3 regions of the Anaerotruncus rubiinfantis genome follow, and region 2 is predicted to be linked to each of the others. Evidence: predicted binding sites of a transcription regulator. Region 2 holds the regulator's gene; each other region holds the start of a gene.
What was found. The regulator Rex, encoded in region 2, represses fermentation and respiration genes when NADH is low (regulators of the CRP and FNR family bind a similar motif). The targets are predictions, from matches to a motif close to ATTGTTAANNNNTTAACAAT.
Positions count from the first base shown of each region.

Region 1: the regulator Rex is predicted to act here: its motif matches at 2,325-2,344, upstream of fucO (lactaldehyde reductase).
Region 3: the regulator Rex is predicted to act here: its motif matches at 2,622-2,641, upstream of BN4275_RS07670 ((2Fe-2S) ferredoxin domain-containing protein).

Region 1 is NZ_FKLA01000009.1:2,042,181-2,046,338, forward strand. Features, by position in the region: gene BN4275_RS15255 (MurR/RpiR family transcriptional regulator) at 156-1,016, shown strand; gene fucO (lactaldehyde reductase) at 1,137-2,282, opposite strand; gene BN4275_RS15265 (TetR/AcrR family transcriptional regulator C-terminal domain-containing protein) at 2,440-3,024, opposite strand; gene BN4275_RS15270 (TRAP transporter large permease) at 3,325-4,158, opposite strand, start outside.
Region 2 is NZ_FKLA01000008.1:229,843-234,000, forward strand. Features, by position in the region: gene rsmA (16S rRNA (adenine(1518)-N(6)/adenine(1519)-N(6))-dimethyltransferase RsmA) at 132-995, shown strand; gene BN4275_RS03430 (hypothetical protein) at 992-1,690, shown strand; gene BN4275_RS03435 (redox-sensing transcriptional repressor Rex) at 1,736-2,386, opposite strand; gene BN4275_RS03440 (isocitrate/isopropylmalate family dehydrogenase) at 2,434-3,594, opposite strand; gene BN4275_RS17785 (RNA polymerase sigma factor) at 3,733-4,092, opposite strand; gene BN4275_RS03450 (hypothetical protein) at 4,070-4,158, opposite strand, start outside.
Region 3 is NZ_FKLA01000009.1:466,227-470,384, forward strand. Features, by position in the region: gene BN4275_RS07660 (PP2C family protein-serine/threonine phosphatase) at 1-454, opposite strand, end outside; gene BN4275_RS07665 ([Fe-Fe] hydrogenase large subunit C-terminal domain-containing protein) at 451-2,133, opposite strand; gene BN4275_RS07670 ((2Fe-2S) ferredoxin domain-containing protein) at 2,139-2,384, opposite strand; gene BN4275_RS07675 (NADH-quinone oxidoreductase subunit NuoE family protein) at 2,701-3,189, shown strand; gene nuoF (NADH-quinone oxidoreductase subunit NuoF) at 3,182-4,158, shown strand, end outside.

The DNA of each region.
Region 1 (4,158 bases), on a different contig from region 2:
ATAGATATTGTTCAAATTAATCATATTTTATTTTACGATAAAGAATAGTGTTGTTTTTTTTCATTTTATCCGGTATAATAATTATGAAGTTTTGCTACATTTGAAGTTTCATTTCATCACTCAGCCGCTAAATGGCTTCTGAAAGGACCTTTGCTATGTCAGAAAAAAATGAATCATCCGCCCTTCTGATGAAAGTGCGCGCCCTGCGCAGCTCCCTGAGCAAAACAGAGGAACAGGTGGCCAACTATATCCTTGAACATCCCGAGGAGGTGATCTACCTTTCGGTAGCCGGCCTTGCCGAGCGCAGCAACGCGAGCGACGCAACGGTGATTCGCACCTGCCGCAAACTTGGGATGAGCGGCTATCAGGAGCTCAAGCTCACCCTTGCCCAAGCGATCGTCACACCGCTGCAGAATATCCACGAGGAAATTTCCGAGGGAGATCCCCCTGACACCATTATGGATAAGGTTTTTCAGTCCACCATCCACACCATCCGGTACACCCACGATGTGCTGCGCGGAAAGGATCTCGACGCGGCGGCCGACCGGATCATCGCCTCCAACCGGGTGGCCATTTTCGGATTGGGCAACTCCCACTCGATCGCGCTCGACTTACAGCATAAGCTGCTGCGCGTCGCAGTTGACGCGACCGCCTACACCGACACCCACATCCAGAGCATCGTGGCCACCAACCTCAAAAAGGGCGACACCGTCTTTGCAATCAGCCATTCTGGGAGCTCAAAAGATATTGTCGACGCCTCGGCGCTCGCCAAAAGCAAAGGGGCTTCGATCATCTCGCTGACCAATATTGGGCGGTCTCCGCTTTACGACATCGCTGATATCCGGCTCTGCACCGCATCGAACGAAACCCGCTACCGGATTTTTGCGCTTTCTTCGCGTATTGCGCAGATGGCAATTATCGATACCCTGCATACGATGATCGCGCTGAAAAAGAAGGATTCCTCGGTCACCAACTTCCGTGCGATTGAGCGCGCGCTCGAACAGAAGAAATACTGAAAAAACAGGACAGACAGCCATGAATCTGGCTGTCTGTCCTGTTTTGGCGCGGATATATTACTGGCCAGCCGATCTCGGCGGGCCGGAATTGCGATTTCGAAAATCTTCTGTTTGAAAAGCTTACATCAGTTTGCGGAACAGTGCTTTCAGGTCTTCCACATTGGTATCCTTCGGATTCCCCGGGCAGCAGGCATCGGCAAACGCGGATTCCGCAAGGAACTGCAGATCCTCTTCCTTGAGCGCTTCCAGCTTGGCCGGAATCCCAACGTCAGCGGAAAGTTTCTTGACAGCATCCACAGCGGCCTTCCGGTATTCGGACTGAGACATCCCGTCCACGCCTTCCACACCCATTACGCGCGCAATTTCACGATATTTTTCGCCAGTGCACTCGGCATTGTACTCCATGACGATCGGGAGCATCATCGCGCAGGCAACACCGTGCGGGGTGTCATAAACCGCGCCGAGGGTGTGCGCCATCGAATGCGCAATGCCAAGGCCAACATTCGAGAAGCCCATACCGGCAATATACTGGCCAAGCGCCATTCCGTCACGGCCTTCCTTTGTGTTTGCGACCGCGCCGCGCAGCGATTTTGCAATGATCTCGATCGCCTTGATGTGGAACATATCGGTCATTTCCCAAGCAGCCTTGGTGGTGTAGCCTTCAATCGCATGAGTCAGCGCATCCATACCGGTGGAGGCGGTCAGACCCTTCGGCATCGAAGCCATCATATCCGGATCGACAACCGCGATGATCGGCATGTCGTGCGGATCGACACAGACAAATTTACGTTTTCTCTCCACGTCGGTGATAACATAGTTGATGGTGACCTCAGCGGCGGTGCCGGCGGTGGTGGGAACGGCAATGATCGGGACACAGGGCTTTTTGGTCGGCGCGACGCCTTCCAGGCTGCGCACATCCTCAAATTCCGGGTTTGCAATGATGATACCGATCGCCTTGGCGGTATCCATCGAGGAACCGCCGCCAATGGCAACGATATAGTCCGCGCCTGACGCCTTGAACGCCTGCACACCGTTCTGGACATTCTGGATGGTCGGATTGGCTTTAATATCCGAATACACCTCGTAAGCGAGGCCTTCCTTGTCCAGAATATCGGTCACCTTGGAGGCCACCTTAAATTTGATCAGATCGGGGTCGGAACACACGAATGCTTTTTTGAAGCCGTGCGCCTTGGCTTCATTGGCGATTTCCTGAATCGCGCCGGAGCCGTGATAGGAAGTCTGATTGAGCATAATTCTGTTCGCCATAAATAATCTTCTCCTTTTTCTGAAATACTGGCTGCGGTCAAGTTTGACAATTTATTATCATTATTGTAAACCAGAATCCGGAGAAAAGTAAAGTTACAATCTGTCAAAGATGTAACATCCCACAAAAATTTTTTTAATCCGCACGAAAAACAAGGTATTATGTATGCGATTTAGGCAAAAGGCCCAAATGGATAAACAGGTCGGCCAGCTTTGCCGGCATCGCATCCACGAGACTTTTTGCCATCTTTTCCGGCGGCTCTGGCATCCCGCCAAGCACCCATTTCACCGTCATGTAAATGGAGCCGCGGCAGTACATCTCCAGCAGAAAGCGGATCTCCTCATCCGGAAACTGTCCGGTCTTCTGTCTGATCTGCTGGGTATAAAACTCCAGGATCAGTGCAAAATCATGTTCCTTGAGGGAGTTCTGATCGTCCGAACTAAACGCCCCGGTAAAAAAGACCCTCTCCTCCCGGATGTATTCGAACTTGCGTTCGAGTCCTTCCAGCACCGTCCGGCCGCTGCCCATATGTGCAAAGGATTCGAGCAGCAGCTTATCAAAATACCAGTTGATGAGGTCGTACTTATCCAGAAAATTGCGGTAAAACGTCTGGCGGGTCACCCCACAGGCATCCACAATCTGCTGGACGGTGATACGGTCCACCGGCGTGTTCTTCATACAGGCTTTGATCGCCTCGGCAAGGCGGTATTTTGTGTTTTCCTGCCGGGTCTCCGGTTTCAGCATGCGCATCCTTCCTCTCAATTTGGTCACCTCCATTGTAACAGACTGCCGGAGGGTTTTACAACTCCCTTTTAACTGATACGGTTTCACTCCGTCAAATCGCAGGTGCTGCGCGCAAGTCCCCCTGCATAAGTACCGGCAGCCGCCCCGACGATGCAGAGCCCCGCTGTCAGGCTACCGCCAGCAGATTTTCTCATTCGGGCCTATCCAATTTTCCGGAACAGCTTTCAAAGTACAGAGGAGCCGCCCCCAGTTTGGAGGCGGCTCCTCTGTTTAATCAAAGTCAGAGATTTCCTGGCTATCCTACATGTATTTGGGAACGACCAGCCGCGGCAGGGCCAAGATGAAATCCGGGAAGAAGATGATGATCAGAAGCGTTATGACCACCGCGCCAAGCATAACAAACAAATCCCGGAAGGTCTTTTGCGGTTCGATCTTTGCAATTTGGCAGGCCAGCAACAGGCACAACCCGTACGGTGGCGTCACGAGGCCAAAGGACAGAACCAAGCAAATGATCATGCCCAGATGCACCGGATGCAGCCCAAGGGCCAAGCCGGCCGGAACGACAATCGGAACAAAGATGCAGATCGCCGGGGTCGCATCCATAAATGCACCAAGAACAAAAAACAGGATGATAGTGAACAGCATGAATCCTGCCTTCGACAGATTAAGATCGGTCATCAGCTGCATGACATATTCATTTGTACGGAAATAAGCCAGCAGGTAACCGAAGACACTCGCCGCTCCAATACAGAAAAGACTCGTCGCCGCCCCCTTCGCAGACTTCACAAAGATGGGGAGCAAATCCTTGGGCGTCAGGGTCTTATCAACAAAAATTGTGATGATCAGACTGTAAACAACAGCCAGCACCGCACTTTCGGTGGCAGTACAAACACCGGTGAGCACGCCGCCGATGATAATAAGCGGCATGACAAGCACCAAAGCGGCCTTCCGAAATGTGATCAGGAACTCTCGGAAGGTGCACTTCGCCTCTTTCGGATAATGGAATTTGATGGCATATCCCAGAGAAACCACCATCATCGTGAGCGCCAGCATCAGGCCTGGAACCATCCCAGCCACGAACAGCGCTTGAACGCTTGCACCGGCTGTGGCGGAATAGATAATCATAATCAGGCT
Region 2 (4,158 bases):
CTATCTTCACTTCCTTTATAATGATGAAAGGTATGGAGCTGGTCATTGATTTTATTCTACTATACCGCGGCGGCCTGTGCAAGCTCCTTTTTTATTTCCTGCAAAACCAAATCCAGTTCCTGGAGGATTTTATGGACAACCTTTCCAATATTGGCGTGATACGAGACGTATTGTCGCGCCACGGTTTTACATTCAGTAAAGCGCTCGGGCAGAATTTCCTTGTCAACCCGACCGTCTGCCCGCGCATGGCCGAGCTTGGCGGCGCGAAAGCAGGCGTCGGAGTTATTGAAATCGGAGCGGGCGTCGGTGTGCTGACCGCCGAGCTTGCCAAACGCGCGGACAAAGTCGTCTGTATCGAAATTGATGCCCGGCTGCTGCCGGTGCTCGCGGAAACGCTCGCGGGCTACCAAAACGTCGAGATCGTGAATGCGGATGTGATGCGGGTCGACCTGCACGCGCTCATCGCGGAAAAGTTTTCCGGCATGGAGGTGGTTGTCTGCGCGAATCTGCCGTACTACATCACCTCGCCGATCATTATGAGCCTGCTCGAGCAGCGCCTGCCGGTCAAATCGATCACCGTGATGGTGCAGAAGGAGGCCGCGCAGCGGCTCTGCGCCGAACCCGCCACCCGCGAGGTTGGCGCGGTCACAATCGCTGTGCGGTACTACAGCGTCCCGAAGGTGCTCTTTCAGGTGTCACGCGGGTCGTTTATGCCGTCGCCCGACGTGGACAGTACGGTCATCCGGCTGGATATCCGGGAGCGGCCGCAATACGACGTGGGGGATGAAAAGGCTTTCTTCGCGGTGGTGAAGGCGGCTTTTTCCCAACGCCGTAAAACGATCCTGAACTGTCTGGCAAGCGGGCTTTCGCTTGCGAAGCCGGACGCCGCCGCGCTGCTCGAAACGGCGGGGGTGCCGGGCACGGCACGCGCCGAGCAGCTCACGATGGAACAGTTCGCGGCGCTTTCCCGCGCCGCAAAGGAGATGAAACGATGAAACTGACAAAACGCAGGATCCTGTCCATTGTGATCGCGGCTGTTACCCTCATCGCGACCGGGGCGTATTACACAATGGTTTACCACTATACGGCGAAACCGGAATCGCTGACCGAGGCGCTCACGGAATATACCGGCATGCCGGTGGAGATAGCCGGGACCGAGGAGGCTGGCAACCGGCTGTTCGTGCTCTTCAAGGACCCGGGCGGCGGCCCGATGATGGGCTACGCGCTTTTCGACCGGGGGATGAACACCCTTTACCGGCCGGTCAGCGCCGGCTACGGCAATTCGATCGGCGTGGAGGTCTATCCCTTCACCGCTTCGGGCAAACGGAAGGTCGCGGTCTGCGGCGTGAACGCCGACCCGCGCGCGGTGGCCTACGAGGTCATTACGGTGGACGAGGAACCGCCGCAGGTGGTGTTTTCCGGAGAGATTGCCGAACGGGATTTCGTCGATATTTATGAGCACCCGAAAACGGAGGGACTCTGGCGCGGCCTACGGCTTCTTGACGCGGATGGGAACGACCTCGCTCCCGAACTGTACGCGTCAGGGATGGCGGACGGGCCGGGCACCGGGATTGGGACAGCCGAGCTTTTCATGACAGATATTTTTTGCATCCTCATCCTGTTGGTTGGATTCGTTGTGGCAAAATATTTCTGGGACGAAAAACAATTGCCGGAGGACAAAAAGGAATAGAGAAACGGCCCCGCTTCTCAGAAGCGGGGCCGTTTTGGTTTGAAATCAGGATTTCTCGTCAGCATAAAACTGGTTCATCCGGTAGCAAAGGGTCATAAGGCTGTCCCCAAGATGCACGTTTTCGACCACGACGTTCTCGAAATTAAGCAGCAGATCGTAGTGGGAGAAGTTCCAGAAGCAGTTGATGCCGAGGTTTTTGAGCCGCTCGGCCGTTTCATAAGCCACCTCGCGCGGGATGCAGAGGATCGCGGCGCGGGGATGATTTTCCCGGCAGAAGTCTTCGAGTTCGGTGGTGTCCCGCACGGTATGTTCCCGGATCTTCTGCCCGATGACCGTGGGGGAGTTGTCGAAAATCCCCACGAGCTTAAAACCGCTGGTGTCGAAGTTCATATGCTTTGCAAGCGTGCGGCCGAGATTTCCCGCGCCGATCAGGATGATGTCGGCCTGTTTATTGAGGCCGAGGATGTTCCCGATTTCCTTATAAAGCGCGGCGACGTTGTAACCGTAACCCTGCTGGCCGAATCCGCCGAAGCAGTTGAGATCCTGTCGGATCTGGGAGGCGGTGAGCTGCATGAGCTGTGCAAGCTCCCGCGAAGAGATACGGGTGACATCCTTTTTCAGAAGGTCGCCCAAAAAGCGATAGTAGCGCGGCAGACGCCGGATAACCGACAGTGAAACGCCCTCATGCTTTGGCATAGACACAAACACCCTTCCTGTGTAGATTTCCTTGTGTGCCGGGCGGATCAGAGGCTCGCTACGGTATCCATGACATAATTGCCGAATTCCTCGCAGGTGCAGCCGGTGTCGCGGCCGGTGATGGTGAGCTTTTTCTCCTCGTACATGCAGACGTCCAGCGCACGGTCGAGCTTATCCGCCTGCGCCTGGAAGCCGATGTGGCTCAGCAGCAGCACCGCTGCGCGCAGCATCGAGCAGGGATCGGCATATTTGCCGCGGCCTTCCTTGATCATACGCGGCGCGGAGCCGTGGATCGCCTCAAACATCGCGTAGCGTTTGCCGATGTTGGCGCTGCCCGCGGTACCGACGCCGCCCTGGAACTCGGCGGCTTCATCGGTGATGATGTCGCCGTAGAGGTTCGGAAGTACAAATACCTTGAAATCACGGCGGCGCTTCTGGTCAATCAGTTTTGCGGTCATGATGTCAATATACCAGTCGTCGGTGGAGATGTCCGGATACTCCTTGGCGATGTTCTGGCAGAGTTTGAGGAACTTGCCGTCGGTCGTCTTGACGATGTTGGCCTTGGTGACGATTGAAACGCGGTCTTTGTGGTTTTTCTTGGCATAGTCGAAAGCGAGCCGCGCGATGCGTTCGGTGCCTTCGGTGGTGGTGACGACAAAGTCGAACGCGACCTCGTCGTCGACATTCACGCCGCAGGAGCCGAGCGTGTATGCGCCTTCGGTATTCTCACGGAAGAAGGTCCAGTCGATGCCTTCGCTCGGGACTTTGACCGGGCGGACGTTCGCGAACAGGTCAAGCTCCTTGCGCATCGCAACGTTGGCCGATTCGATATTTGGCCAGGGATCGCCCGCTCGCGGGGTGGTGGTGGGGCCTTTGAGGATGACGTGGCATTTTTTGAGTTCCGCGAGCACGTCGTCCGGGATAGCTTTGCCGACGGCGGCGCGGTTTTCGATGGTGAGGCCGTCGATCTGCTTAAATTCCACACGGCCGGCGGCCACTTCATCCGCCAGCAGGTGCTTTAATACGCGGGCGGCTTCATTGGTGATAATGGGGCCGATGCCGTCGCCGCCGCAGACACCGATGACGATCTTATCGAGATGTTCGTAATCCACGAAGTCCTTAGTTGCTTTAATGCGCTCATTGCGCGCAAGCTGGGCCTCTACCAGCGCGGCAAAATGTTCGACAGCCGCTTGTACTTTCTGATCCAATGCAAGTCCTCCTATGATTCATTTCATGATACAGTTACATCACAGTAATAATTATACATTATTTTATATCATTGCGCAGGTCTTGTCAATCTGAAAGCCAGCTGCCCAAAGATGCAGTTTGGAGAAAAAACGGAAGGTTCAGGGCGGCAGGAAACCAGAGTCGGTACAAAAACGGGCGAGCTCCCGCAGGGTTTTGCGCGCGGCGGCCAGCCTGCGGCTGACCGTGGAGCGGCTGACGCCGAGAATTTTGGCGGCCTCAGGCATCTTGATCCCCTCCAGGTAATAGAGCCGGACGGCTTCCCGCTGGCCTGGCGGCAGAAAGCGGATGGCGTTGGCGGCAAACCGCCGGTAGCGTTCACGCGCGGGCGTGTTGTCACCGTTGCCGCCGTAGGTTTCGGACGCGACCTTGTCCGGGTCGGACAGGTGCGCGTTCCAGGCCCGCTGGGGGAAAAGCGGTTTATCCTGCCGGTATTTACTATGCGTAGTAGTCCTTGAGATAGGCCGTCACCACCTTTAAATCACTCAATTCGGTATAGAGCGCGTCCATCCGGCGCCGCAGAAGGA
Region 3 (4,158 bases), on a different contig from region 2:
TAAGAAAGTCTCCGGCTGCCAGCCGCAGGACGCTTTCGGAAATCTCCTTGCCGCCGATAATCCGGCGGCTGCGCTCGTAATCGAAGTTTTTCCCCGCGCGCAGCAGGATTGCGGGCGGGTTGTCAAACTGCGCGAGATAGGCTTCGGTACGGTTGTCATCCAGCTGCAGGATGGTAAAGGTCGAATAAGCCATTTTACGCACCTTGCAAACCGGGAGGGTGTCGGCCATGGTGCGGATACACTGGGAGATTGGCAGCTTGCGCGCCATCATCGTACTGAGGATTTTCGCGGTCAGCGTTGCGAGAATATTGGCTTTGACTCCGCTGCCAAGCCCATCCGAAAGTACGATGGTCGTACCGTTTTCTGTTTTGACAGTGGTATAAAAATCGCCACAGACCGGCTGGTCGTGTTTATTGATGCTGACATAGCCGCCCTCCATGAAGAGATCCTTCATTTTCTGTGCCCCTCCAGCAGAATTGCCTCCTTGAGGTCGGTCAGCGCCACTTGGGTCTCGGCGGCCGTTTCACCCAGCAGGGAAGCAATTTCATGAACGGTGCGCAGCTGCTTTTCAATGATCTCATCAGTAATGCGCGCGGCGCTCAGCTTGACGTCCATGATTTTTTCGTTTTCCAGTTCGGCTTCGGTGACATCCTTCATGATACAGATGCAGATTCCGATGCCCTTATCGTACAGGAACTCCTGCTCCAGATATTTTTGATATTCGGGCAGGAAGACTTTCTGGGAAAAGCGCCCGCTTTCCGAAGTGATCGCCTTGACAAAGTCGAACTCGTTGAGAATGCGGGAAACCGGCGCGCCGATCAGCTCCTGTGGACGAAGCAGGCCGAAAACCGCTCCGGCCGCACGGTTGAGCTCCTGTATGGTGAGATCGGTATTGACCGTGACAATTGCGCTTGGAACCGCGTCAATCACCTGGAGGGAGACCGACTCCGCGCGTTCCTTCATATAGGGCAGGCACATGCTGATCTCTGCCCGGCCAAAATGAACCGCGGCCGCCTTTTCCCGGCAGGTAGCATATCCGCAGGTGCCGCAGTTGAGTTCGTCCTCCGGACGGTGCTTGCCCATCTTCTGGAGGATCGCGGTGATCTCCTGCTCGCTCGGCGGGATACAGATCACCTCCAGATCGGGGATGCTCTTTTCAAGCGCCGGGGAATCAGGCAGGTCGAAATCATCTGTCCGTCCGCCGCCGGCAAACGCCTCCACCCGGATACGCGAGGCGAGCGCCTCCTTTTTCCCGCCCGCGCAGGGCCCTCCGATACAGCTGCCGCTGCAGGCGCTCATCTCGACAAAACAATCGGAAAGACGGCCCTTTCCGATCTCTTCGAGCACCTCCATGCAGTTTTGCAGGCCGTCCACCGCAAGATAGTGGCAGCCGTTTTCCTGTTCCATGCTCTTCAGAATGCCGCCGCTTTCCGGGAAGAAACGGGAACGGCGCGGGGCGCTTTCTGCGGAAAGGGATGGAAAGGAGATCCCGCGCGCCTGCATCCAGTCGTTCAGCTCATCAAAAGTGAGCGCGTAATCCGCTCCGTCCGGGAATTGCTCGCATTCGTCCTTCTTGGAGATGCAGGGCCCGATGAATACGACCACCGCATCCGGGTCCTGCGTTTTCAGGAGTTTGGCGTGCGCCTGCATCGGAGAGAGAACCGGCGCGAGATGCCGCAAAGCCTTGGGAAAACGCGTTTGGATGAGCTTTACAACCGTCGGGCAGCAGGAAGAAATGAGCAGCTGACCGCGGCGTTCGCGCACAAGCTGTTCATAGCGGGACTTCACCAGATATGCCCCTTCGGCTGTCTCCCGCGCGCCGGCAAAGCCCAGCGCGCGCAGCGCCTGCGCAAAGGCGTCAAATCCGTCGACCGGATAGCTTGCGATAAAAGCGGGCGCTACGCTTGCAACGACGGTTTTGCCGCCTGCGATCGCGCTTTCGACCGCTTGGATATCGCTGCGCACCACCTTGGCCTGCTGTGGACATACCAGGATACAATTGCCGCAGTAGATACAATCCTGCAGGATGACCTGTGCCTGGTGGTTTTTCACTTCGATGGCCTTCACTGGACAGCCGCGGACGCATTTATAGCAATTTTTGCAGTTGGCTTTTTTCAGCTTCAGGATTTCCATCTGGTTCAGCCCGCTTCCTTCAGAATGTGATTTTCAAAGACGCTTTCGGCGTTTTCGGGCGTGACGCCGGTGATGAGCCGGCCGTCCACCTGGATGCTGACGCCCTGGTCGCAATGTCCCAGGCAGATGCTTGACCCGAGCTGGACGCGGTCCTCGAGATGATTTTGCCGGACCAGCTCGGCAAAACGTTCGCGGACGCGGTAGGAGCCGTTGACATGACAGGCGCTGCCAATACAGATTAGAACTTTCACAATGTAAACCTCCCGGCTGACAATTCAAAATTTGGTCAATATTGCTTTAAGTATACGACGAGTGTTAATTAATTGTCAATCTCTGCGGGCCAGGAAAATCTGCAAAAACGGGGGGAATTAGCCATTGACCGATAAAACAGTTTTTTTGCCCAAAAAAGAAGGGAAAAATTCTACAATTAGTCCAACTAAAATGCCTTTCCAAAAGTTGTTGCCTATGGTATACTTAACTTGTTTTGGATTGTTACAATTTTATCAATCTCCCCTCTGCCGATGCACCGTGGCGTGTGCGACGAAAACGTAAAGAAGGATGGTCCATATGGGAAACACAACCAATTTTGACAAGGCTGAAGAAATTCTTCAGGCGCATGGAAAAAAGGAATCCGCCCTGATTGCGATCATGCAGGATATCCAGGCGGAATACCGCTATCTGCCGCCCGATATTCTCGAGTACATTGCAAAGGGGCTGGGCATCGGTGTGGCGAAGGTGTACAGCGTCGCCACCTTCTACGAGAATTTTTCGCTTGAACCAAAGGGCAAATACGTCATCCGCATCTGCGACGGCACCGCCTGCCATGTGCGCAAGTCGATTCCGATCCTGGAAGCGCTGCGCAAGGAACTGGGCCTCTCGGATAAGAAACACACCACCGATGACCAGGTTTTTACGGTGGAAACCGTCTCCTGCCTGGGCGCCTGCGGGCTTGCGCCGGTTTTGACGGTGAACGACAAAGTTCATCCCGCCATGACGCCGGACAAAGCGCGGGAGCTGCTGAAAGAACTCAAAGAGGAGGACGCGGGAAATGCCTAAGGTCAATACATACGCCGAGCTTTCTGAACTGCGCGGGTTTGCGCAGCGTTCGCTCGGCATGCAGAAAAAACAGGTGCTCATCTGTGCCGGTACCGGCTGCGTCGCGGGCGGTTCGCTGGTCATTTACGACCGGATCAAAAAAGCCTGTGAGGAGCGCGGGCTTGACGTCTGTGTCGAACTGCGCCACGAGCCCCACGGCGAAAATATCGGGCTCAAAAAGAGCGGCTGCCATGGATTCTGCGAGATGGGCCCGCTGCTGAAGATCGAGCCGCTGGACGTGCTCTACATCAAGGTGAAACCGGACGACTGTGAAGAGATCATCGAAAAATCGGTGATCGGCGACGAGGTGATCGACCGCCTGCTTTATAAGCTGGAAGGCAGGACCTATCCAAGTCAGCATGAGATCCCGTTTTATAAAAAACAGACCCGCCTCGTGCTGCATAACTGCGGACAGAACGACGCGGAGGACGTGCTCGAATACATCGCCAAAGGCGGCTATGAAGCTTTCGCAAAGGCGCTTTCCTCGATGACCGGCGAGGAGATCTGCAAGCAGATCTCCGAATCGAATCTGCGCGGCCGCGGCGGCGGCGGGTTCCCGACCGGCCGCAAATGGGAACAGGTGCGCCGCCAGAAGGAGCCTGTCAAATATGTCGTCTGCAACGGCGACGAAGGCGATCCGGGCGCTTTTATGGACCGTTCGATCATGGAGGGCGACCCGCACAAGATGCTTGAGGGCATGATGATCGCGGGTTACGCGACCGGCGCACAGGAAGGCTACATCTACGTCCGCGCCGAATATCCGTTGGCGGTCAACCGCCTCAAAACCGCGATCCGAAAAGCCAAGGAACTCGGCCTGCTCGGGGAAAACATCCTGGGGTCCGGTTTCAGCTTCGAATTGCATATCAACCAGGGCGCGGGCGCGTTCGTCTGCGGCGAAGGAAGCGCGCTGACCGCTTCGATCGAGGGCAA